One region of the uncultured Parvibaculum sp. genome, then DNA from elsewhere that is predicted to be linked to it. Evidence: predicted binding sites of a transcription regulator. Region 1 holds the regulator's gene; each other region holds the start of a gene.
What was found. Region 1 encodes LexA, which represses DNA repair genes until DNA is damaged. Its sites were predicted from a motif close to TGTTCNNNNTGTGTTCNG; they were not measured.
Positions count from the first base shown of each region.

Region 2: AAC071_RS03375 (adenosylcobalamin-dependent ribonucleoside-diphosphate reductase) is a predicted target of LexA. The motif match lies at 6,002-6,019, and genes of this name have one in related genera.
Region 3: uvrA (excinuclease ABC subunit UvrA) is a predicted target of LexA. The motif match lies at 2,894-2,911, and genes of this name have one in related genera.

Region 1 is NZ_CAXBIB010000001.1:105,614-115,664, forward strand. It holds gene gltA (citrate synthase) at 1-1,298, opposite strand, end outside; gene gltX (glutamate--tRNA ligase) at 1,411-2,823, opposite strand; gene AAC071_RS00500 (ComEC/Rec2 family competence protein) at 3,211-5,250, shown strand; gene lexA (transcriptional repressor LexA) at 5,244-5,957, opposite strand; gene glp (gephyrin-like molybdotransferase Glp) at 6,077-7,288, opposite strand; gene moaC (cyclic pyranopterin monophosphate synthase MoaC) at 7,292-7,777, opposite strand; gene AAC071_RS00520 (GNAT family N-acetyltransferase) at 7,780-8,292, opposite strand; gene trpC (indole-3-glycerol phosphate synthase TrpC) at 8,535-9,332, opposite strand; gene trpD (anthranilate phosphoribosyltransferase) at 9,325-10,051, opposite strand, start outside.
Region 2 is NZ_CAXBIB010000003.1:72,491-82,541, reverse strand. It holds gene AAC071_RS03415 (TIGR02302 family protein) at 1-754, shown strand, start outside; gene AAC071_RS03410 (response regulator) at 751-1,131, opposite strand; gene hpt (hypoxanthine phosphoribosyltransferase) at 1,134-1,679, opposite strand; gene AAC071_RS03400 (MJ0042-type zinc finger domain-containing protein) at 1,684-2,562, opposite strand; gene ftsE (cell division ATP-binding protein FtsE) at 2,779-3,438, shown strand; gene AAC071_RS03390 (FtsX-like permease family protein) at 3,431-4,390, shown strand; gene AAC071_RS03385 (YdcF family protein) at 4,502-5,158, shown strand; gene AAC071_RS03380 (lysophospholipid acyltransferase family protein) at 5,186-5,923, shown strand; gene AAC071_RS03375 (adenosylcobalamin-dependent ribonucleoside-diphosphate reductase) at 6,055-8,388, shown strand; gene AAC071_RS03370 (VOC family protein) at 8,402-8,839, shown strand; gene AAC071_RS03365 (crosslink repair DNA glycosylase YcaQ family protein) at 8,839-10,050, shown strand; gene AAC071_RS03360 (gamma-glutamylcyclotransferase) at 9,992-10,051, opposite strand, start outside.
Region 3 is NZ_CAXBIB010000001.1:315,807-325,857, reverse strand. It holds gene uvrA (excinuclease ABC subunit UvrA) at 1-2,683, opposite strand, end outside; gene AAC071_RS01525 (single-stranded DNA-binding protein) at 3,084-3,560, shown strand; gene AAC071_RS01520 (DUF2269 domain-containing protein) at 3,577-4,050, shown strand; gene AAC071_RS01515 (cation-transporting P-type ATPase) at 4,069-6,840, opposite strand; gene gyrA (DNA gyrase subunit A) at 7,378-10,051, shown strand, end outside.

The sequences.
Region 1 (10,051 bases):
TCGACATAGTTGCGCTGCGGTGCGCCGGTATAGAGCTGCCGCGGACGGCCGATGCGCTGGCCCGGATCTTCGATCATCTCGTTCCATTGCGCGACCCAGCCGACGGTACGCGCCAGGGCGAAGAGAACGGTGAACATCGTCGTCGGGAAGCCCATCGCCTTGAGTGTGATACCCGAATAGAAGTCGATGTTCGGATAGAGCTTCTTCTCGATGAAATACTCGTCGTTGAGGGCGATCCGCTCGAGTTCCAGCGCGACATCCAGCATCGGATCGTCCTTGATCCCGAGGACCTTCAGCACTTCGTGGCAGGTCTGCTGCATGACCCGTGCGCGTGGGTCATAATTCTTGTAGACGCGATGCCCGAAGCCCATCAGACGGAAGGGATCATCCTTGTCCTTCGCCTTCTTGATGTATTCAGGAATGCGATCGACCGTACCGATTTCCTGCAGCATGTTGAGCGCAGCCTCGTTGGCGCCACCATGCGCCGGCCCCCAGAGGCAGGCAATGCCGGCTGCAATGCAGGCGAACGGATTTGCACCCGAGGAGCCTGCAAGACGAACCGTCGAGGTCGAGGCATTCTGTTCGTGATCGGCATGCAGAATGAAGATGCGGTCCATTGCGCGCGCAAGGATGGGATCGACCTTGTAGGTTTCGGCCGGAACCGAGAAGCACATATGGAGGAAATTCTCGGCATAATCGAGATCGTTGCGCGGATAGACGATCGGTTGTCCAGCCGAGTACTTGTAGGCCATCGCAGCGATGGTCGGCATCTTGGCAATCAGACGGCGGCTCGCAATCATGCGCTGCAGCGGATCGTTGATGTCGGTCGAGTCGTGATAGAAGGCCGACAAGGCTCCAACCATACCGCACATGATGGCCATCGGATGGGCATCACGACGGAAGCCACGCAGGAAGAAGGTCATCTGCTCATGCACCATGGTGTGCATGGTGATAGCGCGTTCGAACTCTCGGTACTGCTCTGCATTCGGAAGCTCGCCATTCAGCAGCAGGTAACAGGTCTCGATGAAATTTCCATGATCGGCCAGTTGGTCGATCGGGTAGCCGCGATACAGCAGAATGCCTTCCTCGCCATCGATATAGGTGATGTCGGACTCGCAGCTTGCTGTCGAGGTGAAACCCGGATCGTAGGTGAAGTGACCGCTCTTGCCATAGAGCGACGAGATGTCGACGACGCTCGGGCCAAGCGATCCGCCATAGACAGGAAGTTCGTAGGACTTGCCGTCCACCGAAAGGGTCGCGTTCGAAATCGCGCCGGCCTTGGTTCCGAATTTTGTCATGTCTGCCTGCCTGTCCCTGTCTGTCTGCCCGGACCGCCTTGATCTCGTGGTGGGCCGGTCCGTGTGTTGAATACCATATTTGTTTGGGCCGTCACCCTGCTGAAGGCAGGGATCAGGCGGCCTGATCCCTGATCCGGCCGAGCGCTTCGTCCCTGCCAAGTGTTGCGAGTACGTCGAAAATGGGCGGAGAGACCGAACTTCCGGTCACAGCTGCGCGCAGAGGTTGCGCGACCTTGCCGAGTTTCAGATTTTCGTCTTCGGCGAAACCGCGCACGGTAGCCTCGATATCGCCAACCGCCCAGTCGTTCCGAACTTCGAGCCGGTCAAGCAGACGCTTCAGCAAGGCGCGCGCCTCGCCGTCAAGAAGCTGCGACGCCTTGTCGTCGAGGACGATGGGCCGCTGGGCCCGCAGGAATGCCGCACCCTGGCCGATTTCCAGCAGCGTCTTGGCCCGCTCTTTCAGACCGGGCATGGCGGCGATCAGCTTGGCCCGCAGGGCGGCATCGTTCGCCCAGCCTTCAAGCCGCTGCATCAGGGCAATGGTATCGTCGGCAAGCCGGATATCGTCGGCCTCGCGGATATAGTGGCCGTTCAGATTCTCAAGCTTGGCGAAATCGAAGCGGGCCGGTGAGCGGCCGATGCTTTCGAGGTTGAACCATTCGATGGCCTGCTCGGTCGAAAAAATTTCGTCGTCGCCATGGCTCCACCCGAGGCGGACCAGATAGTTGCGCATGGCCTCCGGCAGATACCCCATATCGCGATAGGCTTCGGCACCAAGTGCCCCATGGCGCTTCGAAAGCTTCGCGCCGTCGGGTCCGTGGATCAGCGGCACATGGGCGAATTCCGGCACCTGCCACTCAAGGGCCGCATAAATCTGGCTCTGGCGCCCGGCATTGGTCAGATGATCGTCACCGCGAACAATATGGGTGATGCCCATATCGTGATCGTCCACCACAACGGAGAGGTTGTAGGTCGGGGTGCCATCGCTTCGCAGAATGATGAGATCGTCCAGTTGATCATTCGGGAAGCGGACATCACCCATCACCTTGTCGCGCACCATGGTTTCGCCTTCGTCGGGCGAACGAAACCGGATGACGGGTTTGATGTCTGAAGGCGCATCGGAAGGGTCGCGGTCGCGCCAGCGGCCATCATAGCGCACGGGCCGACCCTCGGCGCGAGCCTTCTCGCGCATTTCGTCGAGTTCCTGGGGGCTGGCATAGCAGTAATAGGCCTTGCCCTGCTTCAGAAGCTCGTTGGCCACATCGACATGACGGGCCTGGCGGGAAAATTGATGAACGACCTCGCCGTCCCAGTCGAGCCCGAGCCAGCGCAGGCCTTCGAAAATGGCCGCAACGGCCGGCTCGGTCGAGCGCTGCCGGTCGGTATCCTCGATGCGCAGCAGGAATTGTCCCTGGTGATGGCGCGCAAAAAGCCAATTGAACAAGGCCGTGCGCGCACCCCCGATATGCAGATAGCCGGTCGGCGAGGGTGCGAAGCGGGTAATGACTGTCTTCTTTTCGCTCATCATCTCCTGCGATCCGGCTTCGCGGCCGCGCGGCTAGGCAATTCCGGTAAATGTTGGCAAGCTTCGACCCGGAAACTGGGGCGCGAGGCCTTGGGGTCCGCTGCGGGCAGGGGGATTTCTAGCACATTGCGGCAACGCAGCGTAAGCCCGAAACGCGCTCCCCCGTCCCGCTTCATGGCGGAGCGAAAACGCCTTTGTTCCCGGTGTCTTGGAGCGGCCTTTTAAGGCTGGCTGTCGCCTGTTTTCCTTACCAGGGAGGACGGATTGGTGCTTTCAGGGTGGCACAGTAGCAGGCAATGGCCCTGGACCAGCGGGATCGGGTTTGCCGGCGGCAGAGCCGGACCGGCTTCATGGCTGCGGGCCTGCATGGTTGCGGACGGCGACCGGATGTTTCTCTGGACACCGGTTCTGCTCGCCACGGGGGTGGCGGCCTATTTCGCGGTCGGTTTCGAGCCATCGCCGATGATCCTCTGGGCGCTTGCGGCGGTCCTGACCGGCGGGTATGTCGCACTTCGCCAGCGAGGGCTGCTGGCGCCCCTCACGGCGGGCCTGCTTTGCCTGGCACTCGGCCTTGCCGCCGCCTCGTTACGCACGCATCTGGTTGCCGGACCGGTCCTCGATAAACCCCTGGCCGGTCAACTGGTCGGACGGGTTGATGCGGTTGAGGAGACCGACACCGGTGGACGCATCGCCATCATTGCACCGCGATCCTTTGCAGGATTGCCCGCCAACCGTTTGCCGAGGCGGGTCCGTGTCAACATTCGGCTGAAGGATATGATGATCGAGCCGGGTGCTGTGGTGCGGCTTCGGGCACGACTGATGCCGCCGCCGGAACCGGTCATGCCGGGCGGCTTCGACTATGCGCGACAGGTCTGGTTCGAAGGCCTGGGCGGCGTCGGCTTTGCGTTCACGGCGCCGGAACAGGTGGAGCCGCCGGACGGCGCGGCGGCGATGCTGGCCGACATGCGCACGCGTATCGGTGCCCGCATCCGCGAGGTGATCGGCGGCACGGCGGGCGCAGTGTCGGCCGCACTGGTGACCGGCGAGCGCGCGGCGATCCCGAAGGCCGCAGCCGCCGACCTCCGCGCGGCGGGTCTGGCGCATGTGCTTGCCATATCCGGCCTGCACATGATGCTTTTCGGCGGTTCGGTCTTCTGGCTGGTGCGCGCCGGTCTCGCACTGGTGCCACGCCTGGCGCTCAGCTATCCGATCAAGAAATGGGCGGCGGCGGTCGCGCTTGTCGGGGCGACCTTCTATCTGGCGATTTCAGGTGCTGCCATCGCGACGCAGCGGGCATGGATCATGATCACGCTGATGTTCGTCGCCATCATGCTCGACCGGCCGGCGCTCAGCCTGCGCAATGTGGCGCTGGCCGCAATCGTCATTCTGCTCTGGCGGCCGGAGAGCCTGCTTGGCGCAAGTTTCCAGATGTCGTTCGCCGCCGTCGTGGCGCTGATCGCCTTCTATGAAAGCGAAACCGTGCGCCGGCTGACATCGAGCCCGAACCGACTTGGACTGGAAAACCTGCCGCGCCGAATCGGGGCCTATGCGCTCGGCCTCGCCTTCACCAGCATCGTCGCAGGCGCCGCGACCGGTGCCATCGGGGCCTTTCACTTCAATCGTGTCGCGGTCTATGGCCTTGCCGGCAATATGGCGGCCATGCCGCTGGTCGGCATCGTGGTGATGCCGATGGCGTTGCTGGCGCTGCTGCTGATGCCTTTCGGTCTCGATGCGCCGGCCCTTTGGGTGATGGGCGCCGGAGTCGATGGCATGCTGCGCGTCGCCCATGAGGTTGCAAGCTGGGAGGGGGCCGACAGTTTCGTTGCCGACGCGCCGTTTCTTGCCCTGTTGCTGCTGGTCTTCGGCGGACTCTGGTTGGCCCTTTGGCGCGAGAGCTGGCGCTATCTGGGGCTGGCGCCAATGCTGCTCGGCTTCGCGCTCTGGGGAGCCACGCCAAGGCCCGACGTGCTGATCGATCGCGATGCCGCGCTTCTTGCCGTTCGTGCCACGGATGGCAGACTGGTGCTGGCTGCCGCCCGTCCTGCCTATACGGCCGAACAATGGCTTCGGCATGATGGCGACAACCGCACGCCCGGCGAGGCTGCGCGTTCGCCCGACATGAACTGCGATGCCGATGGCTGTGTCTATCGTCAGGCCGGCCGTCCGATCGTTGCCTTTGCCTCGACTCTGGAAGGTGCGATCGACGATTGCACGCTCGCCGACATTGTCATTGCCAAAGTGCCGATCCCGCCCCGTATCCGGCGGTCATGCGGTGCGGAACTCGTTCTGGATTACTTCGATTTGTGGCGGGGCGGCGCAACGACACTGACCTTCGGCACCGATGGCGGCATCGATATCGCCACAGCGCGGCAGATGCGCGGCGCCCGTCCCTGGGTGCAGCGCCAGTTCGCAAACCGGAATCAGTAGCGGCGCAGCAGCCCGACAAGCTTGCCCTGAACCTTGACGCGGTCGGGACCGAAGATGCGCGTTTCATAGGCGGGGTTGGCCGCTTCGAGCGCGATCGACGCGCCTTTGCGGCGCAGCCGTTTCAGCGTTGCCTCATAGCCGTCGACCAGCGCGACCACGATGTCGCCGCTCGCCGCCGTATCGCAGCGCTGGATCAGTACCGTATCGCCGTCGAGAATGCCGGCCTCGATCATCGAATCGCCCTTGACCTCGAGCGCATAGTGCTCGCCGCTGCCGAGCAGGTTGAGCGGAACGCTGACCTGATGGCTTTCTTCCTGCAGCGCTTCGATCGGCGTGCCGGCGGCGATGCGGCCCATCACCGACAGCGTCATCGTCTCCTCGGCATTGCGCGCCGGCGCAAGGTCGCGGCTGGTTGCCTTGGCCCGGCCGCCGCCTTCGATGACGCTGGGCGAGAAACCCTTGCCGCGCATGGTGGCGAGGCTCGGCGAGGCGGATTCGGGGAGCTTGAGAATTTCGAGTGCGCGGGCCCGATGCGCCAGACGGCGGATGAAGCCGCGTTCCTCGAGCGCCGTGATCAGGCGATGAATGCCGGACTTGGAGCGCAGGTCCAGCGCTTCCTTCATTTCGTCGAAACTGGGTGAGACGCCGCTCTCCTTGATCCGCTCATGGATGAACATCAGCAGTTCGTGTTGCTTGCGTGTCAGCATCGATTGCAGCCTCTCCCCATGTTCGCGGGACACCCAGGGCACCTCGGGAACAAAACAAAAACGACATGAAACGTTCTAGTTTGGTTCTCAATGGCCTGTCAAGCGCAATTGTGGATAAGTCAGGCGCGCAGCGGCAAAACCGTAACGGTTTCACCGGCTTGCGCGGCGGGCGCGCCAACCGGCCGGATCACCAGACAGCCCGCGCGGGCGAGGACCGAGAGCATCGAACTGTCCTGCGTTTCGAAGGGCGTGGCGACCGGAAGCTCGTCTGGAACATGGTCGAGCGCGGCGCGGATATAGTCCTCGCGCGCGCCGTTTGCGGGGAGCGCCCGGCCAAGCCGCGCCTGCGCGGTGTGGAGTGCGCTGTCGCCGGCCTGCATCCGCGCAATGGCGGGACGGAGAAACAGCGTCGCACAGACAAAGGCCGACACCGGATTGCCGGGCAGACCGAGCATCGGCAAATCGCCGAGCCTGCCGAACATCAGCGGCTTGCCGGGACGCATCGCGATCTTCCAGAAATCGATGTCGAGGCCCGCGGGAGCGAGGGCCCGCTGGACGAGATCATGTTCGCCGACCGAGGCGCCGCCGAGCGTCACCAGCATGTCGGCATCGGCCGCGCGCGCGGCGACGGCGCGAATATCGTCTTCGTCGTCGCGGGCAATGCCGAGGTCGAGCGGTATGCCGCCGGCTTCGGCAACCAGCGCAGCGAGCCCGGCGTTGTTGGCGGAGACGATCTGGTTCGGTCCGGGTTCGGTTCCCGGCGGCACGAGTTCGTCGCCAGTCGAGAAGAAGGCGATGACGGGGCGTTTGTGAACGGCGAGCGTCGGCAGGTTCATCGCCGCGGCGAAGGCAATGTCGGCGGATGAAAGTTTGCGCCCGACGGGAAGGCCGGCATCGCCGGTCCGGAAGTCGAGACCGGTAACGCGCACATGCTGGCCGCGCGCGCCCGCTTCGTTGACGACAACGACGTCGCCGTCGCGCGCCGTGTCCTCTTGAATGACAATGCTGTCGGTGCCATTCGGCAGCGGTGCGCCGGTGAAGATGCGCACCGCCTCTCCCTTGCCGACAGTGCCGTCGTGAAAACCGCCGGCGGGAACTTCGCCGACGATACGCAACCGGGCAGGGATCTGCGTCACATCATCGGCGCGCACGGCATATCCATCCATCGCCGAGAGATCGGCCGGCGGCTGCGTGCGGCGGGCAATCGCTTCTTCCGCCAGCACACGGCCGAGCGCGTCGGACAGCGCAACCGTTTCACTGCCGGTGATCGAAAGCGCGGCGAAAATGCGCGTCCGCGCCTCATCGACAGCAAGAAGAGGTTGTTGTCCCATCTGCTATTTCGCCTTGTAGTCGCCCGACTTGCCGCCGGACTTGGCGGTCAGCCGGATGTCGCCGATCGTCATCGCCTTGTCGACGGCCTTGGCCATGTCGTAAAGCGTCAGGCAGGCGACGCTGACGGCGGTCAGCGCTTCCATCTCGACGCCGGTCTGCCCGGTCACTTTCACAGTCGCCACGACTTCGACCGATGAATTGTTCGTATCCGGACGAAGATCGACTTCGACTTTCGCAATCGCCAGCGGGTGGCAGAGCGGAATGAGATCGGCTGTGCGCTTGGCCGCCATGATGCCGGCCAGTCGCGCCACTTCGAGCGCATTGCCCTTCTTCAGCCCGTCTTCGAGAATGAGCTTCAGCGTCGCAGGCTTCATCGTCACGCGGCCTTTGGCGGTCGCGCTGCGCGAGGTGGCGGGCTTGGCCGAAACGTCCACCATGCGCGCGGCACCCTTTGAATCAAGATGCGTCAGCTTCGGTTTCTTCGCCATCGTCAGTCCAGATCCTTGCGCATGAAGCAGCGGCGTTCGAGCGGCAATCCGAGTTCCTCTTCGTGATAATGCGCGAGGTAGAAGGCGGGCGTCCACTCGCTTTCGTCGAGAATGCGGAAGCCGCATGAGGCATAGAACGGTCCGTTCCAGGCGATGTCACGGAAGGTCGAGAGCGTGACGGCCCTGAAACCGCGCGCCGCGGCATCCGCGCAGACCGCTTCCACCAGGCGCCGGCCGAGACCTTGCCGACCGTGATCGGGGTGTACGGACAATTCGTAGATATGCAGATGAAGATCGAGCGGCGCGGCGAGGATGAAACCGACCGGCTTGCCCTCCGTCACGGCGACGAAAATGCCTGCGGCACGGGCAACGGATTGAACGAAGCGCGGCTCGGCCGCGCCATGCTCGGCAATGGCGCCGAGACCGGCCTCCGCAAAGAGCGCGCCGGCGGCGATTTCGATTTCGGCGAACAGCGGAAGCTCGTCCGCACGCGCCTTTCGGATTTCACAGGTCATTTTCCGTTCCGGATTCCAGGCAGCATGACAGGGTGACACGGAAGCAGCGCACCGGGGATAAGTGACGGCGGAGAGACAGTGGAATCGGCAGCAGACCCCCCCTCTGTCACGCAACTGTCACAAAACTGTCACAAACCATTTTCGAGACCCGGTGAGAGGGGTCCCGGAGGCGGGGATAAGTCGGACTTATCCCCGGTTTTGATGTTGCGGCGCAAAAAATGCCCGCAACTTGTCCCCGGGGGTCAGGCGGGACCGGCCAGCAATGCGCGGGTCGCTGCCTCCACATCGGCCTGGCGCATCAGGCTCTCGCCGACCAGAAACGTCCGTACACCGACTTTCGCGAGACGGGCGAGGTCGGCCGGCGCGAAGATGCCGCTCTCGCCGACGATCAGCCGGCCGGCCGGAACCAGCGGAGCCAGACGCTCGGTCGTTTCAAGCGTCGTCTCGAAGGTCTTGAGGTTGCGGTTGTTGATGCCGAGGAGCGGGCTGCTGAGCGCAAGCGCGCGGGTCAGCTCGGCCTCGTCGTGAACCTCGACCAGCACGTCCATCTTCCAGCCGAAAGCGGCGTCTTCGAGCTCGCGCGCCTGCGCGTCGGAAACGGCGGCCATGATGATCAGGATCGCGTCGGCGCCCATCGCACGCGCTTCGGCGACCTGATAGGCGTCATACATGAAATCCTTGCGGATGACCGGCAGCGACACGGCGGCGCGGGCGGCAGCGAGATAATCCGGCGCGCCCTGAAAGGAGGGGCCGTCGGTCAGCACCGAGAGGCAGGCGGCGCCGCCGGCCTCATAGGCGCGGGCGAGCGAAGGCGGATCGAAATCGGCGCGGATCAGACCCTTGGAGGGACTGGCCTTCTTGATTTCGGCAATGAGCGCGTAACCGCCCGCATCGATCCGTGCACGGAGCGCCGCCGTGAAGCCGCGCACCGGCGCGGCCGCGCGCGCCGCCGCCTCGACATCGGCAATCGGATGGGCGCGCTTGGCCGCCGCGATCTCGTCGCGCTTGTAGGCGCCGATCTCTTCGAGAATGTCAGCCATGGAACGGGTTCCCGTTCGAAACCGCGATCAGTGTGTCGAGCGCGGCTTTCGCGCCGCCGCTGTCGATGGCGAGCGCCGCAAGTTCGGCGCCCTTCTTCAGCGTCGCCGCCTTGCCGGCAACGATCATCGCCGCTGCGGCGTTCAGGATGACGATGTCGCGATAGGGGCCTTTCTCGCCGTCGAGCAGACGCAGGATCGCCTGCGCGTTCTCCGCCGGCGAGCCGCCCTTGAGCTCGGCGGCGCTTGCGCGCTTGACGCCCGCTTCTTCCGGCGTCACCTCGAAGACGCGGATCTCGCCGCCCTTGAGTTCGGCGACCGTGCTCGGCCCCGTAGTCGTCAATTCGTCGAGGCCGTCGGACCCATGCACCACCCAGGCGCTTTCGGAACCGAGATTGCGCAGCGCTTCGGCGAAGGGCTCGACCCATTTTGCGTCGAAGACGCCGAGAAGCTGATGCTTGACCAGCGCCGGATTGGAAAGCGGGCCCAGCATGTTGAAGATCGTCTTGATGCCGAGTTCGCCGCGCACCGGCGCGACATGCTTCATCGCCGCATGATGCGCCTGCGCGAACATGAAGCCGATGCCGGCCTGGTCGATGCAGTCGGCGATGACGGCGGGACCGATATCGAGCTTGACGCCGAGGCTCTCCAGCGCGTCGGCGGTGCCCGACAGCGAGGAGGCCTTGCGGTTGCCATGCTTGGCGACCGGCACGCCGCAGGCG
Region 2 (10,051 bases), on a different contig from region 1:
AAGCGGCGCGCGCGATCAGGCGCAGGCCATGCTTCAGCAGCTCCAGGCGATCCTCGAAAATCTGCAGATGCCCGGACAGACCGGGCCGATGGGTCCGGGCGAAGCGGCCATGGCGCAGGCCATCGACCAGATGGGCGAGATGATCGCCAGGCAGCGCGACCTGATGGACCAGACTTTCAGCGCCATGCAGCACGGCACGGAAGAGCATGGCGGCGAGGGCGAGACGCCCGGCGCCGGCCTGCCGGGCCCGGTGCCGCAGGAAAGCGGGGAGGGATCGGCCCCATCGCTCGAGGCACTGGCCGATGCACAACAGAGGTTGCGCGACGAGCTGGGCGAGATTCTGCGGCGGCTGGGCGAAGGCGGTGCCGAGATTCCGGCAGCGCTCGGCAATGCCGAACGGTCGATGCAGGATGCCGAGGAGCGGCTGGGCGACGGCCGCGCCGACCGCGCCACAGGCGCGCAGGGACAGGCGATCGACGAAATGCGCGCCGGCGCACAAGCCATGGCCGACCAGTTGATGCAGGGAATGGCGGGACGACAGGAGGGCCGGGGACGCGGCCAGTCGCGTACCGATCCATTCGGACGGCCGATGCCGCAGTCGGGACCAAACCAGGGGGCAGACGTCACCGTGCCCGACAAGATCGACATGCAGCGCGCCCGGGAGATCCTCGAGGAACTGCGCCGACGCGCCGGCGAACTCGGACGTTCGCGCATCGAACTCGAATATCTCGATCGCCTGCTGCAGCGCTTCTAGGCGGCGTTGTCCAGGACCGAGGCGACGCGAAGAACCAGCTCGTCAAGCGTGAACGGCTTCAGCAGGATATCGTGGATGATCGCCTCGAGCCCGTGCGCGCGCTCTCGCTGATCGGAATAACCCGTCATCAGCATGATGCGCAGCGCCGGCGCATCGCGCGATGCGGCAAGCGCCAGCGACACACCGTCCATGACCGGCATCAGAATGTCGGTGAGCAGGAGATCATGAGGCCGTCCGTCGGCGCGTGCGCGCGACAGTGCTTCAAGCGCCGCGCTGCCGTCACCGGCACCGTCGACCGCGTGACCGGCCCCCTTGAGCGCACGCATGACGAATGTCCTGACATCCGGCTCGTCTTCAGCGACAAGAATACGGGCCATCGTCATGTCTCCAGATAGCCGACAAACGGCAGTTGACGCCAGGCGTGAGCGGCGTCCATCCCGTAGCCGACCACAAAGCGGTCGGGACAATCGAAACCGACGAAATCGGCAGTGATCTCGACCGCCAGCTTTCCAGGTTTGCGCAGCAGGACGCAACTCCTGACCTTTTGCGCGCCGCGCGACACCATCAGGTCGCGCGCATAGGCAAGCGTCCGGCCGGATTCCAGGATATCGTCGACGATCAGGACATCGCGGCCGGCAATGTCGACCTCCGTGTCGCGGATGATGCGCACCTCGCCGAGCGACTGCGTCCCGGTGCCGTAGCTCGACAGGCTGATGAAATCCACATCCGGTGTCATGCCCGCCTCGTGGAGTGCGCGCAGCAGATCGGCGGCGAAGATGAAACTACCCTTGAGAATCGGAATGATCAGCGGCTGCGGCACCATCGATGCCGCTATTTCCGCCGCCAGACCGCGAACGCGCTCGCCGATTTCCGCCGCCGAATAGAGAACGGGGATGGAGGCGCCATGCGGCGCGGGCCCGTTCAAGCGTCTATTCCGCGTCAGGCGCGGCAGCATCCGGCGCGGCGGCGTCTTCCTCTTCGCGGACGAAACGAATCTCGATATCGCGCGCCTCGACCGGCGGACTTGACAGACGCGTCATGAAGCTTGCCGCTTCGTCGGCCGGCAATTCCGGTTGCCCGAGCGCAAATGTCCAGTGATAGAGTTCCTTCTGATCGCCATCACGCAGCCCGACGCGCAGACGCGGCAGCGCAATGGCCTTGCCGCTGACATTGACGACCTCGCCGGTGACAGCCAGAACCGGCAGGCCCTGTTCTTCCTGCCGCTCGTATCCGACATTGCGAAATTCGAGGCCACGCAGATTGACCGGGGCGCCGACCGCCGCATAGACATGGGTCGTCGCCGGCCAGACGGATGCAATATCGGCCCGCCACTGATAGCCACCCATCAAAGTTCCGCCGACAAAGAGTGCCAGCGCCGCCCAGCCGGCCGCATTGAGTGCCTTGCCACGGCGCATCGAAGCCGCGCGCCGCACCTGCGCCCGGAACCGGTTGCCGATATCGGCCGTCCGGGAAACCGCAACCGGCGCGTCGGCGAAGACCACATCGTCATCGTCGGATGCCGGCTTGTCGGCAGGCGGCGAGCCGTCCGCCACCGGGCCGGTCGTCGGTTTCTCGCCAAAAATCTTCTTGCGTGTGGCAGCCGCCGTGAAGGCCGGTGCCGCAGGAGGTGCGGCCGGCGGCGCCTCGACCGCAGATTCGACCGTGGACGGGGCCGCATCGAGATCGGCCGGCGGGGCCTGATGCCAGCTTTGACCGCATTTTGCACAACGCACTTTCCGTCCCGCCGGCGCAAAGGAGGAGGCCTCCACCGGGTATCGCGTCGAGCAGGATGGACAGGTAATGATCATCCGGGACATTCGGTTTGGCGTTGATGACAACAGGGGCCGAAACGGAGCCGGGCCCGCCCGGCCGCGATCCGCATTTCCACAAGCCTATTCAAAGCCGCCCCGTGGTTAAAGCCGCGTTAAGAAGACCACGCCAGATAGCTGAAATGCCCGGCGACAAGCCATTTTTCACCGGACCGCTCTGCATGGGCAGGTTTTTTCCATGATACCGTCGCTGCCATGATTCGCTTCGAGAATGTGGGCATGCGCTACGGCATGGGGCCGGAGGTGCTGCGCGATGTGAGTTTTCACCTCGCGCCGGCATCCTTTCACTTTCTGACCGGGCCGTCCGGTGCCGGCAAGACATCGCTGCTGAAGCTGATGTTTCTGGCAACGCGGCCCTCGCGCGGGCTGATCACGATGTTCGGCAAGGACATCGCGACACTGCCCCGCGCCGAATTGCCGCCACTACGCCGGCGTATCGGCGTGGTCTTCCAGGAATTCCGCCTGCTCGATCATCTGACAACCTACGAGAATGTGGCCTTGCCGCTTAAAATCCAGGGCCGGGCCGAAGAGAGCTACCGGCCGGATGTCGAGGAACTGCTTGCCTGGGTCGGCCTCGGCGACCGCCTGAGCGCCAGGCCGCCAACCCTTTCGGGCGGCGAGAAGCAGCGCGCCGCGATCGCCCGCGCGGTTGTCGCCCAGCCCGACCTGCTGCTGGCCGACGAACCGACCGGCAATGTCGATCCCGAGATGGGCCAGCGCCTGCTGCGTCTGTTCATCGAACTCAATCGTCTCGGCACATCGGTGCTGATCGCGACCCATGATCGGGCGCTGGTTGAGGCCGCCGGCGCGCCGGAACTGGTCCTGCACAAGGGAGGGCTGACCGTCCGTGGCTGATGCACCTCGCCCCCCTGATCCGGCCCCCACCTTTCACAGCGAACGGCGCGGCGCCGGTGCAGCGCTGGCAGGCCTTCTGGTCGAGACCCGAAGCGTGATGCCGGCTGCCGGTGCGACAGGGATATCCCTCGTGCTCGTCATCGCGGCCATGTGCTTCCTGGCCAGCCTCGCGCTCGGTGCCGCACTTTCGGTGGACCGCGTCGCCAGCGACTGGACCAGCGATCTGTCGGGTGCGCTGACCGTGCAGATCAAACCTTCGCCCGACACGGCACCCGAGGAACAGGTCGACGCCGTGATGCTGCTGCTGGACCGGACGCCCGGCATCCTGTCGGCGAGAGCCCTGTCGCGCGCCGACACAGAGGCCTTGCTCGAACCATGGCTCGGAACGGGGAACGTGACCCCCGATCTGCCCCTGCCCCGGCTGATCGATATTCGAGTCGATGCGGCGGCACCGCCCGATCTCGAAGCGCTTTCGCGCAATATCGCCGCCGCAGCCCCCGGCGCAACGCTCGACACGCACCACCAGTGGCGCGCCGAACTGCGTCGCGCCGCCCGCGCCGCAACCTTCCTCGCCTATGGAATTCTTGTCGCTGTTGCGGCAACAACCATCGCCATCGTGACCTTTGCGACCAGGGCCGGGCTTTCGGCAAACCGCGAAGTGGTCGAAGTGCTGCATCTGATCGGTGCACGCGACCGCTTCATCGCCGCCGAAGTCCAGCGGCATTTTCTGCATCTGGGCTTTCGCGGCGGGCTGATCGGCCTGGCCCTGTCGGTTGCGACCTTCCTGCTGCTCAACGTCACGAACGGCGGCAATGGGTTGTTCATGGTGCCCATATCGGGCCTCCGGCCGGAGCACTATCCGGTCCTCGCGGCCGTGCCGTTTGCGGCGGCGGCCGTCGCCGTCCTGACCGCCCGGATAACAGTCATGCGCAGCCTCGAGCGGATGCTCTGACCCCCGCGTCCGCCGGGATTTGGGCCCTGACCATCCTATGCGGCAACCGGGCCGGCTGTGCTAGGCTTGAGCAAAACCGGAAGGCCGGGGACGGCCGCCGGGTATCGAAGCATGATGGCGCGATCGATGGAGATGAACGCGGACATGACGGCGGACGGGACGCGACGACAGGGCCCCGGCAAGCGCATCGCCCGGATCGCGGCGGGTCTCGCGGCGCTGCTGGCTGTTGCCTATGCCGGCGGCTTCTTTCTCTTCACCGCCGAACTCCACCGCACGCCGCCAGCCGACGTTCCGGTGGCCGACGGCATCGTCGCCCTGACCGGCGGCCCGGACCGCATCACCGTTGCCTACCGGCTCCTCGATCAAGGCAAGGGGACGCGGCTGCTGATCACCGGCGTCCATCCCGACGTGACACCTGTATCGCTGAAGAACATCGTGCCGGGCGATGCGGCCAAGTTTGACTGCTGTGTCGATCTCGGCCGCATGGCCGAGAACACGATCGGCAATGCCGCCGAAACCGCCGACTGGGTCCGCAGGAACGACTATCGCTCGATCATCCTGGTGACCAGCACCTATCACCTGCCCCGCGCGCGGCTTGAACTGCACCGCGCGATGCCGAGCGTCGAGATCGTGTCCTATCCGGTCTTCCAGGACACGTTGCATCTTGACGGCTGGTGGGCCTATCCGGGCACCACGCGACTGCTCGTTTCCGAATATACCAAATATCTGCTCACGCTGACCTATCGCCAGCCATCAATCTCGTCCTGAGCATCCTCCCGCATAAGGATTCCGCCCGTGCTCTGGCTCCGTTCCGCCGCCTTCAATGTCACATTCTACGCAATGTCGGTTGTCGCCGTGATCGGCGCGACGCCGGCCTTCATGCTGCCGCGACGCTGCACGCGTGCGGCGATCCGGTGGTGGTCGCGCACGACGCTCCACCTGCTGCGTCTTCTGGCCGGCACAAGTTACGAGATACGGGGAAAGCTGCCCGAGGGCGCCGTCCTGGTCGCTTCCAAGCATCAGTCGATGTGGGACACGATCGCGATGACCGCCATCCTCGACTGTCCGGCCATGGTGCTGAAGCGCGAGCTGCTCTGGATTCCCTTTTACGGCTGGTACGCGCAGAAAGCGCGCATGATTGCCATCGATCGCGGCGCCGGCTCGCAGGCGATTCGCCGCCTGATCGCCCAGGGCAAGGCAGCGCTGGCCGAAAGACGCCCGATCGTGATTTTCCCTGAAGGCACGCGCAGCGCACCGGGGAGCAAGCTCGACTACAAGCCCGGCGTCGCCGCGCTCTACCGGCAACTCGACGTGCCCTGTATCCCGGCCGCGGTCAATTCCGGCCTCTTCTGGGGCCGCCGGGGATTTCTTCGACATCCCGGCACCATCGTCATCGAGTTCCTCGAGCCGATCCCGGCCGGTCTCGATCGCAAGAGCTTCATGACAACGCTGGAAGGCCGCATCGAACAGGCCGCCGCCCGCCTTGCCGCCGAGGCGGCGCCTCGGACCGGGGCTGTGGAAAAAGGCGCATAGCTGCACGCCTGAAACCGGGGAAAACCGGAATTTATCCGGTTTTTCAATATCTTCTGCCATGCTGATCTGTGGATTACTCAGGACAAAGCAAGAACATTGATTTGCGCCCGAGCCGCGCCTAGGCTGCCCCCATGAAGAGCATTGCCGAACAGATCTGGGACATGAAATACCGCCTCCGCGCCGGGGACGGAACGCCGCTCGACCAGACGGTCGAGGACACATGGACCCGCGTCGCCCGCGCGCTGGCCGCCGCCGAGGCGCCGGAGGCACGCGATGCCTGGACCGCCCGCTTTCGCGACGCGCTGGCGGGGTTCCGCTTCCTGCCGGCCGGCCGCATTCTGGCCGGCGCCGGCACGGGCCGCGACGTGACGCTCTTCAACTGCTTCGTGATGGGCGAAATCCCCGACACCATGGCCGGCATTTTCGAGAATCTGAAGGAAGCCGCGCTGACCATGCAGCAGGGCGGCGGCATCGGCTACGATTTCTCGACGCTGCGCCCGAAAGGCGCGCCGGTTAAGGGCGTTGGCGCGGATGCGTCAGGCCCCCTCTCCTTCATGGATGTCTGGGACGCGATGTGCCGCACCATCATGTCGGCCGGTTCGCGGCGCGGCGCGATGATGGCGACGATGCGTTGCGACCATCCCGACATCGAGGCCTTCATCGAGGCAAAGCAGGCCCCCGGCCGACTGACCATGTTCAATCTCTCGGTGCTGGTCAGCGACGCCTTCATGGCGGCGGTGAAGGTGGATGCCGACTGGAACCTCGTCTTCGGCGGCACCGTCTACAAGACGCTGAAGGCGCGCGCACTCTGGGACAAGATCATCGCCGCGACCTTTGCCTATGCCGAGCCGGGCGTGATCTTCATCGACCGTATCAATGCGCGCAACAATCTCTATTACGCCGAGACGATCCGCGCGACCAACCCCTGCGGCGAGCAGCCGCTGCCACCCTATGGCGCCTGTCTGCTCGGCTCGATCAATCTTGCTGCGCTCGTGAAGGAGCCTTTCAGCGACGCGGCGCATATCGACGAAACCGAGCTTGCCGATCTCGTCCAGGTCGCGGTGCGGGCGATGGACAATGTGATCGACGTCTCGCGCTTTCCGCTGCCCGAACAGCGTCACGAGGCACAGGCCAAGCGCCGCATCGGCCTCGGCGTGACGGGCCTGGCCGACGCGTTGATCATGTGCCGCGCGCGCTACGGCTCGGAGGCGTCGCTGAAACTGATGCGTGCCTGGATGAAAGCCCTCTCACGCGCCGCTTATCTTGCCTCGGTCGACATCGCAAAGGAAAAGGGGCCCTTCCCGCTTTTCGTCGCCGACGCCTATCTCGCCGGCGAGACCGTTTCGGCACTCGACAAGGATGTGCGCGACGCCGTCGCGAAACACGGTATCCGGAACGCGCTGGTCACCTCGATCGCGCCGACCGGCACGATTTCACTTTTCGCCGGCAACGTCTCGTCGGGCATCGAACCCGTTTTCGCCTACAGCTACACGCGCAAGGTGCTGCTGCCCGACGGCACGCGGCGCGAGGAACGCGTGCAGGACCACGCGGTCGAGAAGTTCCATGAGATTTTCGGCGCCGAAGCGGCACTGCCGGACTATTTCGTCAACGCGCAGGAACTTGCGCCGGCCGATCACATCGCCGTGCAGGCCGCCGCGCAGGATTATGTCGACAGCTCGATCTCGAAGACGATCAACGTGCCGGCCGATATTTCCTTCGATGCGTTCAAGGACATCTACACCACCGCCTATGAGAAGGGCCTGAAAGGCTGCACGACCTATCGCCCGAGCGAGGTGCGCGGCTCGGTCCTGTCGATCGACGAGGCGCCGAAGCCTGCCGCGGAAGAAACCGCGCAGCCGGCATTGCCGCTGGCCGCGCCCGCCACGCATGAAATCTACGAGAAGGATGGCGTCGTCTACATGTCGAAGCCGCTGGAGCGCGAGACGGTGCTGCCGGGCTTCACCTACAAGCTGCAATGGCCCGAAAGCGACCACGCGATCTACATCACCATCAACGATATCATGCAGGACGGTAGGCGGCGCCCCTTCGAGATTTTCATCAACTCGAAGAACATGGAGCACTACGCCTGGACGGTGGCGCTGACGCGCATGATCTCGGCCGTCTTCCGCCGTGGCGGCGACGTGACTTTCGTGGTCGAGGAATTGAAGGCCGTGTTCGATCCGCGCGGCGGCTCATGGATGAAGGGCCGCTATGTGCCGAGCCTCTTGGCCGCCATCGGCGAGGTGATCGAACAGCACATGATCGACACCGGCTTCATCGCCGCAAAGGACGGCCGCCCGGTGACCGAAGCCCTGCGCGCGGTCGCCGGCGAGCGCCCGCCGGGCGAAGGCGGCGATCCGACGGTGACACGCCTCAAGGGCTGCCCGCGCTGCGGCGAACGCGGCATGGTGCAGCAGGAAGGCTGCGAAACCTGCACCGCCTGCGGCTTTTCGAAATGCAGTTGAGATACCTGTGTCAGTGCGCGGCTTCATCCATCATATCGATCTGACGGTGCAAGACCCCTGGGCCTCGGCCTGGTTCTACGACGCCGTGCTTGGCTATATGGGCTATCGCCGCTTGCGCGAGGACGAACGCGGCTTCGACTGGGAACACACGGGTGCGTCCGACCGCCTGCCAAGTGTCGGCATCTTCAAGGCCGAGGGGCCGAACGCCGACCACCTCCACGACCGCTATTCGCCGGGCCTGCATCACATCGCCTGGATCGCCGAGAGCCGCCACGACGTCGACCGGCTGCATGCGCTGCTGATCGATATCGGCGCGACCGTTCTCGATCCGCCGGCCGACTATCCCGAATATGGCGATGGCTACTATGCGGTGATGTTCGCCGATCCCGATGGGCTGAAACTCGAATTCGTCTATGAGCCGCGCGAGATGCCCGGCCTTTCGCATATCTGATGGCGGCACCTCTTCCCGTTTCCAACGCCGAGGCCCGGCGCCTCTTCCTCGAGCGCCACGCGTTGAGCGCGGCGGCATCACCCGACTTCTGCGCCGACCGCACGCTGGCCCTGGTCAAGCATCTGGGCTTCGTGCAGCTCGATTCGATCAACACCGTCGAGCGCGCCCATCACCTGATCCTCTATTCGCGTGCACCGGGATACCGCCGCGAGCATCTGGCCGATCTTCATCACGAGCGCCGCGACCTCTTCGAGCATTGGACTCATGATGCTTCGCTGATCCCGATGGAATTCTACCCGCATTGGCGGCATCGCTTCGCGGCGGCGAAGAAGCGGATCGAGGAGAATCCGCGCTGGCAGGAGCGTATCGGCCCCGACGGCGAAAAGACGATCCGCAATGTCCGCACCCGCATCCGCCGCGAGGGGCCTGTCATGGCGCGCGACTTCGAGGACAAGGGCAAGGGTTCCTGGTGGGGCTGGGGCCCGTCCAAGACCGCGCTCGAAACATTGTGGCGCACCGGCGAACTCGCCATCGCCCGCCGCGACGGCTTCGAGAAAGTCTATGATCTCGCCGAACGCGTGATCCCGGACGATGTACGGCGCGAACGCCCGAGCCTTGCGGCATCGACCGACTTTCTCTGCCGGGAGGCTCTGGCCCGCCTCGGCTTCGCAACACCGCAGGAAATTGCCGCCTTCTGGAAGCTGGTCCCGATAGAGCACGCAAAGGTGTGGGCCGCCAAAGCGCTGAAGCGCGGCGACGTTATCGAAGTGAGCATCGACGACATGACCGGCGAGCGGCGCAAGGCGCTCGCGCTGGCCGACATCGAGGCGCATATCGCCGCGGCGCCGGAACCGCAGGCGGCGATGCGCTTCCTCTCGCCTTTCGATCCGGCGATCCGCGACCGCGCGCGGGCGCTGCGCCTCTTCGGTTTCGACTATCGCATCGAGGTCTTCGTGCCGGAGAAGAAACGCCGCTACGGCTATTATGTGCTGCCGTTGCTTGAGGGCGACCGGTTCATCGGCCGCGCCGACGTGAAGGCGCACCGCGCCGAGGGAAGACTGGAAATGAAGGGTTTCTGGAGCGAGCCCGGTGTCAAGCTGACGAAGACACGCGAAGCCGGCATCCGCCGCGCCCTGAGGGAGCTTGCCCGCTTCACCGGGACGCCGCAGATCGATGCAGACGCTGCGCTACGGCGTGCCAGAGCCGGCTGAG
Region 3 (10,051 bases), 210 kb from region 1:
CTTCGAGATTGTGTTCGATGACGACAACGGTATTGCCACTGTCGACCAGTTCGTGCAGCACTTCGAGCAGCTTGGCGACATCGTGGAAATGCAGGCCTGTCGTCGGTTCGTCGAGAATGTAGATCGTGCGGCCTGTGGCGCGCTTCGACAGTTCCTTGGCGAGCTTGATGCGCTGCGCCTCGCCGCCCGACAGCGTCGTCGCCTGCTGACCGACCTTGATATAGCCGAGACCGACACGTTGCAGCACTTCCATCTTGTCGCGCACCGCCGGCACGGCCTTGAAGAAATTCGCGGCTTCGTCGACCGTCATTTCCAGCACGTCGGCGATCGACTTGTCCTTGAACTTCACCTCCAGTGTTTCGCGATTGTAGCGATGGCCGTGGCAGGCGTCGCATTCGACATAGACATCGGGGAGGAAGTGCATCTCGATCTTGATCACGCCGTCGCCCTGACAGGCCTCGCAACGTCCGCCCTTGACGTTGAAGGAGAAGCGGCCGGGCTTGTAGCCGCGGGCGCGGCTTTCGGGTAACTCGGCGAACCAGTCGCGAATGAAGGTGAAGGCGCCGGTATAGGTCGCCGGATTGGAGCGCGGCGTCCGCCCGATCGGCGACTGGTCGATATCGATGATCTTGTCGAGATGCTCGAGGCCGAAGATCTCGTCGAAAACACCGGGATGCTCGCGCGTGTTGTTGAGGCGCCGCGCCACGGCCTTGTAGATTGTCTCGATCAGCAGGGTCGACTTGCCGCCGCCGGATACGCCGGTGACACAGGTAAAGACACCAAGCGGGATTTCGGCGGTCACGTTCTTGAGATTGTTTTCCTTTGCACCGGTCACCTTCAGCCATTTGCCACTGCCCTTGCGGCGCACGGCAGGGACGTCGATCTGGCGAAACCCGGTGAGATACTGCCCGGTCAGGCTCTCCGATGCGGCCATGATGTCTTCGACCGTTCCCTCGGCCACGACCTTGCCGCCGTGAATGCCCGCCCCGGGTCCCATGTCGACGACATGATCGGCAACGCGGATTGCATCCTCGTCATGCTCGACCACGATTACCGTGTTTCCGAGATCGCGCAGCCGCTTCAGTGTTTCGAGCAAGCGGTCATTGTCGCGCTGATGCAGGCCGATCGAAGGCTCGTCCAGCACGTAGAGAACGCCGGTCAGGCCAGAGCCGATCTGCGAGGCAAGGCGGATGCGCTGACTTTCGCCGCCTGACAACGTGCCGGAGTTGCGCGCCAGGGTCAGATATTCGAGGCCGACATTGTTGAGAAAGTGCAGGCGCTCGCGGATTTCCTTCAGCACGCGGCCGGCAATCTCGTTCTGCTTTGCGGTCAGATGTTGGTCGAGGTCGGCGAACCAGCGGTCGGCCTCGCGGATCGACATTTGCGACACTTCACCTACATGCCGCTTCGCGATCTTGACCGACAGCGCTTCCGGCTTGAGGCGGAAGCCGCCGCAGGCGTCGCAATTCGTAATGCCCTGGAATCGTTCAATCTCCTCACGCGCCCAGGCACTATCCGTCTCGCGCCAGCGCCGTTCCAGATTGGGGATCACACCCTCGAAGGGCTTCCTGGTCTTGTAGGAACGCATACCGTCGTCATAGGCGAACGTCACCACCTCGTCGCCGGACCCATAGAGTATGACGTTCTGCGCTTCTTCCGGGAGCTGTGACCACGGCACCGTCATAGAGAACTTGTATTGCTTGGCAAGCGCCATCAGCGTCTGGGTGTAATAGGGTGAGGTCGAGCGCGACCAGGGTGCGATGGCTCCCTTCTTCAGCGACAACCCGTGATCCGGAACCACGAGATCCGGATCCATGTAGAATTGCGTGCCGAGCCCGTCGCATGCCGGGCAGGCACCGAAGGGGTTGTTGAATGAAAACAACCGGGGTTCGATCTCGTCGATGGTGAAACCGGAAACGGGGCAGGCAAAACGCGAGGAAAAGATGATGCGCTCAGCCGTCTCTCCCTTTTTGACATCGGCCATTTCAACCACGGCAATACCGTCGGCGAGTGCCAGCGCAATCTCGAAACTGTCGGCCAGCCGGTTTCCGAGGTCACCGCGCACCACGATACGGTCGACCACGACATCGATGTCATGCTTGACCTTCTTGTTGAGTTCGGGCACCTCGGCAATCTCGTGGAATGCGCCGTCGACCTTGACGCGCTGGAAGCCCTTCTTCTGGAGTTCGGCGAATTCCTTCCGGTATTCGCCCTTGCGGCCGCGAATGATCGGCGCCAGCAGGAAGAGGCGTGTGCCTTCCGGTAGCGCCATCACGCGATCGACCATCTGACTGACCGTCTGGCTTTCGATGGGAAGACCCGTCGCCGGCGAATAGGGAATGCCGATGCGTGCCCAGAGAAGGCGCATATAGTCGTAGATCTCGGTCACGGTACCGACGGTCGAGCGTGGATTGCGTGAGGTCGTCTTCTGCTCGATGGAGATGGCCGGGGACAGACCGTCGATCTGGTCGACATCCGGCTTCTGCATCATTTCGAGGAACTGGCGTGCGTAGGCCGACAGGCTCTCGACATAGCGTCGCTGTCCCTCGGCATAGATCGTGTCGAAGGCAAGCGATGACTTGCCGGAGCCCGACAGCCCGGTGATGACGATCAGCTTGTCGCGCGGCAGCTCGACGCTGACGTTGCGCAGGTTGTGTTCGCGGGCGCCGATCACCCGGATCATGCGGTTCTGTGTATCGGGTACGGCGCTGGATCTGGAAGCACGAGGCATGGCGCTGAAACTCTGGGGAACGTCGGCCGGGCAACCGGCCCGAAGATTACGGGGTCGGGATCATCTATGTAGGGCGGCCGCCGTCGCTTCAAGGGCCATGTGGGCATGTCGGAAAAGAATCATTTGTGACCGGATTTCAGCTTGCCATGATTGACATCTCGTGGGAACATAAGAAGAACATATTTCCGGGCGGGACTATCGGATGTCCCGGAGCGGTCATTTCAGACTTCCCACTCAAGACGGTTTCTTTCGTTGTTTGATCCACAGATTTTTTGAGGCGGGCGCTGGCCCATAGCGGTCTCTGCCGCTAGGGTCCGGCGCAACGGGACAGTTTCAGCGCGAGGGCAAAAACATGGCAGGCAGCGTCAACAAGGTGATCCTCGTCGGCAATCTGGGGGCGGATCCTGAAATTCGTCGCACACAGGACGGGCGGCCGATTGCCAATCTGCGTATCGCGACGTCCGAAAGCTGGCGCGACAAGAATACCGGCGAACGCAAGGAACGCACCGAATGGCACCGCGTCGTGGTTTTCAATGAAGGTCTCTGCAAGGTCATCGAGCAATATGTCAAGAAGGGCTCGAAGGTCTATCTTGAAGGCGCGTTGCAGACCCGCAAATGGACCGACCAGTCGGGCCAGGAGCGCTACTCGACTGAAGTCGTGCTGCAGGGCTTCAATTCGGTTCTGACCATGCTCGACAGCAAGGGAGGCGGTTCGTCGGGCGGCGGGGACTATGGCGGAAGCTCGGATGATTTCGGCGGCAGTTCCTCGTCGGGCGGTGGCGGACGCGGCAACTTCAATCAGGACCTCGACGACGAAATTCCATTCTAGCCCTTGAGGCGACGCGATGGATCTGTTCCATGTCCTCGAATATCTGCACATTCTCGGCGCAATGGTTCTTTTCGGAACCGGGCTCGGGATTGCCTTCTTCATGTATATGGCCGACCGCAGCGGCGATGTCGCGCTGATCGCCGGCACAGCACGCATCGTCGTCATCGCCGATTTCGTCTTCACGGCAACCGCCGTCGTGGTTCAACCGGTCACCGGTCTTGCGATGGTCATGTTGTCCGGCCATACGCTCGATGAAAGCTGGATCGTGGTCAGCCTCGCGCTCTTTGTGATGATCGGCCTGTTGTGGCTGCCGGTCGTCTGGATGCAGAACGAAATGCGCAAGATGGCCGTCGCCGCGCGCGATTCCGGTACGGTGCTTCCCCCGCGTTACCGGCAGTATATGCGTCTGTGGTTCTGGATGGGCTGGCCGGCATTTTTCGGCGTCCTGGTCATTCTCTATCTGATGATTGAGAAGCCGCTTCTCTGGTAACGGTCCGGCCACAGCATCTCAAGTGGCGTGCGCGCGCCGGCGATGCCGCCAGCCCAATCGGATCATCTTCTCGATTTCGAGGATTGCAAAAAGTACGACGCCGACGGCGACAATCGCAAGACCGTCGGTGAAAGCGACCGGCGCCGTGTCGAATGGCAGCACCATGAATGGCGCATAGGTGAAGGTGAGCTGCAGCACGATGACAGCGGCGATGCCGGCGAGAACAGCTGGCGTTCCGAAAATGCCTTGCAGCGTCAGCGAACCGCCATGCACATAGCGCACACTGAACAGGTAGAAGATTTCCATCACGACAATCGTGTTGACGACCATGGTCCGGGCGACTTCGTTGGACAGACCGCGGTCGATCGCCCAGGCGAACATGCCAAAGGCACCGAACAGGAAAAGGGTCGAGATGAAAACGATCCGCCAGATGACGTCGCCACGCAGGATCGGCTCGTCGGCGGGCCGCGGTTTCTGCCGCATCGTGCCCGGCTCGGTCGGCTCGAAGGCCAGCACCATGGCAAGTGCCACCGAACTCACCATGTTGACCCAGAGAATCTGTACCGGTGTGATAGGCATTTCCAGGCCGGCCAGGATCGCAAAGACGATTGTCATCGATTCGCCCCCATTGATCGGCAGCAGGAAGAGGATGGTCTTCTTGAGATTGTCATAGACCGTCCGGCCTTCGCGCACGGCCGCGACGATCGAGGCAAAATTGTCGTCGGCGAGCACCATTTCGCTCGCTTCCTTTGCGGCCTCGGTGCCTTTCTGGCCCATCGCGACGCCGACATCTGCGCGCTTGAGAGCCGGCGCGTCGTTGACGCCATCGCCGGTCATGGCGACCGTCAGCCCATCGGCTTGCAGGGCTTCCACCAGCCGCAGCTTGTGCTCGGGGGTGGTGCGCGCAAAGACCTGCGTCTCTAGTGCCGCCTTTTTCAGGGCCAGGTCGTCCATTTCCTCGAGGTCGCGGCCGGTCAGCACGTGTGGATCGTCCGCCAGTCCAAGCGCGCGGGCGATAGCCTTGGCCGTCAAGGCATGATCGCCGGTAATCATCACGACGCGGATGCCGGCCTGCTTGCAGGCCTTGACCGCTTCGATCGCTTCCTCGCGTGGCGGATCGATGAAACCTACCAGGCCGATCAGTATAAGACCCTCGTTGACATGACCGGTCTCGACAGTGCCATGCTCGGCGGCGACGGGTTTCAATGCGAAGCCGAGAACGCGTTCGCCACGCGCCGCCAGTTCGTCGACACGCTGATGCCACTGGTCACGGTCGATCGGCGCTTTGCCGTCTGCCGTCAGGACCGCATCTGCCATTTCGATCAGGCGCTCTGGTGCACCCTTGACCAGGATTGCCCGTTCGCTTTCCACACCGTCTTCGGCTTCGTGCAGGGTCGCCATGAACTTGTGGGCGGAATCGAAGGGAATTTCGTCGAGACGGGTGCGCAGGCGGCGCCGTTCGGCAGGATCGATCCCGGCTTTCATCGCCAGTACCAGCAATGCTGCTTCCATGGGATCGCCAGCGGCCTTCCAATTACCATTCTCTTTGTGCACCTCGGCATCGTTGCAGAGCGCTGCCGTTTCGAGAATGGCCGCAAGCGCAGGAAGAGTCGCCGTTTCGGCGTCGTTCCCGTCACGGGTCAATGCGCCTTCCGGTACATAGCCGGTGCCCGAGACCTCGATCAGACCGTCGGCGATGATGACGGAACGCGCCGTCATTTCGTTGCGCGTCAGCGTGCCGGTCTTGTCGGAACAGATAACGGAGACAGCGCCGAGGGTTTCGACGGCCGGCAAACGGCGGATGATCGCCTTGCGCCCGGCCATACGCTGCACGCCGATTGCCAGCGTTATTGTCATGATCGCCGGCAATCCTTCGGGGATTCCGGCAACGAAAAGGCCGACAACGGCCATGAAAGCGTCGGCGAGCGCGAAGTCCGGACGCTGCAGCGCAATCGCGAAAACGATGACGGCCACGCCCATCAGCGCAAAGGTAATGTGACGCGCAAAGCGGTCCATCTGCCGGACGAGTGGCGTCTTCAATTCGACGACATCGGCCAGCATACCGCTGATGCGGCCAAGTTCGGTCTGGGTCGCGGTTGCAACCGCAAGGCCTGTGCCCTGACCCGAAGCGACGAACGTGCCCGAAAAGACCATTGACGTGCGGTCACCGAGCTCGACATCGGCCGGTGCCGGATCGGACGATTTCTCAACCGGTACGGATTCGCCGGTCAGTGCCGCCTCGTCGAGTTTCAGATTCTTGGCCCGCAACAATCGCAAATCTGCCGGCACGCGGTCGCCAGCCTCGATCAGCACCAGATCGCCAGGCACGACCTCGCCGGCCTTGACGATTGTGCGCTGGCCGTCTCGCCGCACTGTTGCCTCGGGGTCGATCAGCCCGCGAATGGCTTCGAGTGCATCTTCGGCCTTGCCCTCCTGAAAGAAACCGATGCCGGCGTTGACGATCACAACGACAAAGATCACCAGCGCATCGATGCTGTGGCCGATCAGCAGGGCAAGGCCTGCCGCGGCGAGCAGCACATAGATCAGCAGATTATTGAACTGACCCGCTAGTCGCTTCAGTGCGCTGCGTCGGGCAGCGGTAGCGAGACGGTTGGGACCGAAGCGTTCGAGACGCTCGGCGGCCTCGGCGGCGCTCAGCCCGTCCGCAGAGCTCGCCAGTTCCGCCGCAACCTCGTCGATCGTCAGGGCGGCCCAGTCCGGGCGACTGGCCGCCTCGGATGATGTGCCGGTGAAGGTGGCATTTGATGCTGATGAGCGTGGACCGGACATGGGAGCGGGGCGCCTCGTGATCGGTTGCGGGTCGTCTTCGGGCATTCCTGAATGCTTCGCTCGACACTACACGATGACGCAAAAGGGGGGCATTTCGTCAGCAGGACATGTTGCCGCGCAAGCGTGTCGACAGGCTTTTGCCGGGTGGCAGGCGAGCACCCTGGACCGCATTTGAGAAACGGCTTTTTTCTCTTTTATTTCAGCGTGTTACAGGATGTCGTTTCGCGTCTTTGAAGTTGCCGTGACAGGGCGCGTCTGGTACTCTGCAAACCAGTAAGTCAGAGGGATTCGGCGCGTGTCGTCGGCCCTCGTTTTTGTTCCTTTCGAGCGTGTCCGCGGCCGGCGAATTCGGCCCCGGCGGCTACGCTCCCAACGTCAGAAAAACACTTGTCCGATACCCAAGACAGCGACATTCCGGGTAACGAGCCGGGCCCGGGCGGCGATACCGATGTGGATAACGGTCTGAACGGCGGCGGTTCGCGGCCGCCGGCCGGCGGCGCCGCGGGCGGTCCGCCGCCGGAGCGCGATGTCTCCCCGATCGCCATCGAAGACGAGATGCGCAGTTCCTATCTCGATTACGCGATGAGCGTGATCGTGAGCCGCGCGCTGCCAGATGCGCGGGACGGGTTGAAGCCGGTCCATCGCCGCATCCTCTTTTCGATGAACGAGAACGGCTACGACTGGAACAAGCCCTATCGCAAGTCGGCCCGCGTCGTCGGCGATGTCATCGGCAAGTATCATCCGCATGGCGACCAGTCGATCTATGACGCGCTGGTGCGCATGGCGCAGGAATTCTCGATGCGCCTGCCGCTGCTCGACGGGCAGGGCAATTTCGGTTCGGTCGATGGCGATCCGCCGGCCGCCATGCGTTACACCGAAGTGCGCATGGCCAAGACCGCGCATGCATTGCTGCGGGACATCGACAAGAACACGATCGACTTCAAGGACAATTACGACGGCTCCGAAAGGGAACCGGTCGTTCTGCCGGCCGAGTTTCCCAATCTGCTGGTCAATGGCGCCGGCGGCATTGCCGTCGGCATGGCGACCAACATCCCGCCGCACAATCTCGGCGAGGTGATCGATGCCTGCATTGCGCAGATCGACAATCCCGAGATCAGCGTCGACGAGCTGATCGAATATGTGCCGGCGCCCGACTTCCCGACGGGCGGCATCATGCTGGGGCGCCAGGGCGCGCGTTCAGCCTATCATCTGGGGCGCGGTTCGGTCGTCGTGCGGGGCCGGGTCGAGGTCGAGGAGGTCCGCAAGGACCGTCACGCCCTGGTCATCACCGAGATCCCCTATCAGGTCAACAAGGCCTCGATGGTCGAGAAGATCGCGGAACTGGTGCGCGAGAAACGAATCGAGGGCATTTCCGATCTGCGCGACGAATCCGATCGCAACGGCATGCGGGTCGTCGTCGAGCTGCGCCGCGACGCGGTCGCGGAAGTGGTGCTGAACCAGCTCTACCGTTTCTCGCCGCTCCAGCAGAGCTTCGGCTGCAACATGCTGGCACTCGATCACGGCCGGCCGGAGCTGATGAACCTCAAGCAGTTCCTCGGCATCTTCATCGCCTTCCGCGAGGAAGTGATCTCGCGCCGGACCAAGTTCGAACTCAACAAGGCGCGCGACCGCGCCCATGTGCTGGTGGGTCTCGCCATCGCGGTTGCCAATATCGACGAGGTGATCCAGTTGATCCGGACCGCGCCCGATCCGGCGACGGCGCGCGAACGCCTGATGGCACGGGACTGGCCGGCGACCGACATCGCGCCGCTGATCGCCCTGATCGACGATCCGCGCCACCGACTGGGCGAGGACGGCACGACGCGGATGTCGGAGGAGCAGGCAAAAGCCATCCTCGATCTGCGCCTGCAGCGCCTCACCGCGCTCGGCCGCGACGAGATCGGCGACGAGCTGATGGGGCTCGGCGAGCGGATTTCCGACTATCTCGACATTCTGCGCTCACGCGAGCGCGTGCTGACCATCATGCGCGACGAGCTGACGGCCATCAAATCGGAGTTCGCAACGCCGCGCCGCACCGAGATCGCCGAATCCGAATCCGATTTCGAGGATGAGGACCTGATCCAGCGCGAGGACATGGTCATCACGGTCAGCCATCACGGCTATATCAAGCGCGTGCCGCTCTCGACCTATCGGGCGCAGCGCCGCGGCGGCCGGGGCCGCGCCGGCATGTCGACGCGCGACGAGGATTTCGTCACCCGCCTTTTCGTCGCCAACACGCATACGCCGGTGCTGTTCTTCTCCTCCACCGGCATGGTCTACAAGCTCAAGGTCTGGCGTCTGCCGCAGTCGACGCCGCAGGCACGTGGCAAGGCGATGATCAACATCCTGCCGCTGAAACAGGGCGAGACCATCACCACCATCATGCCGCTGCCCGAGAACGAGGAGAGTTGGGACAGCCTGCATGTGATGTTCGCCACGAAGAGCGGCGGCGTCCGGCGCAACAAGCTGTCCGACTTCATCCAGATCAACCGCAGCGGCAAGATCGCGATGAAGCTCGAGGACGAGGGCGACAGCATCATCGGCGTGCAGATCTGCAGCGAGGACGACGATGTGCTGCTGACGGCGGCGGGCGGGCGCTCGGCGCGCTTCCCGGTGCCGGAGGTGCGCGTCTTTGCCGGCCGCACCTCGACCGGCGTGCGCGGCATCCGTCTCGACGACGGCGACGACGTGATCGGCATGACGATCCTGCGTCATGTCGACGTGACCTCGGCCGAGCGCGAGGCCTATCTCAAACAAGCCGCCGCCATGCGCCGCGCAACGCTGGGCGACACCGAGGCCGAGGACGGTCCGGCGACCGCCGATGACGAGGAGGCCGAAGAGGTGCCGGCCGAGGAGTTGACGCTTAGCCCCGAACGCTATGCCGAGCTCGGCGCCAAGGAACAGTTCGTGCTGGCCGTCACCGAAAAGGGCTTCGGCCGGCGCTCCTCCTCCTACCGCTATCCGGCCAAGGGCCGCGGCGGTAAGGGCGTCATCGCGATGGATATCGGCACACGCAACGGCCGGCTGGTCGCCTCCTTCCCGGTCGAGGATGATGACCAGATCATGCTGGTCACCGATGCCGGCCAGTTGATCCGTTGCCCGGTGCATGACATTTCGATCCAGGCCCGCGGCACGCAGGGCGTGACCGTCTTCCGCACCGCGGCCGACGAACGCGTGGTTTCGGTCGAACGCGTCGAGGAAAGCGCCGACA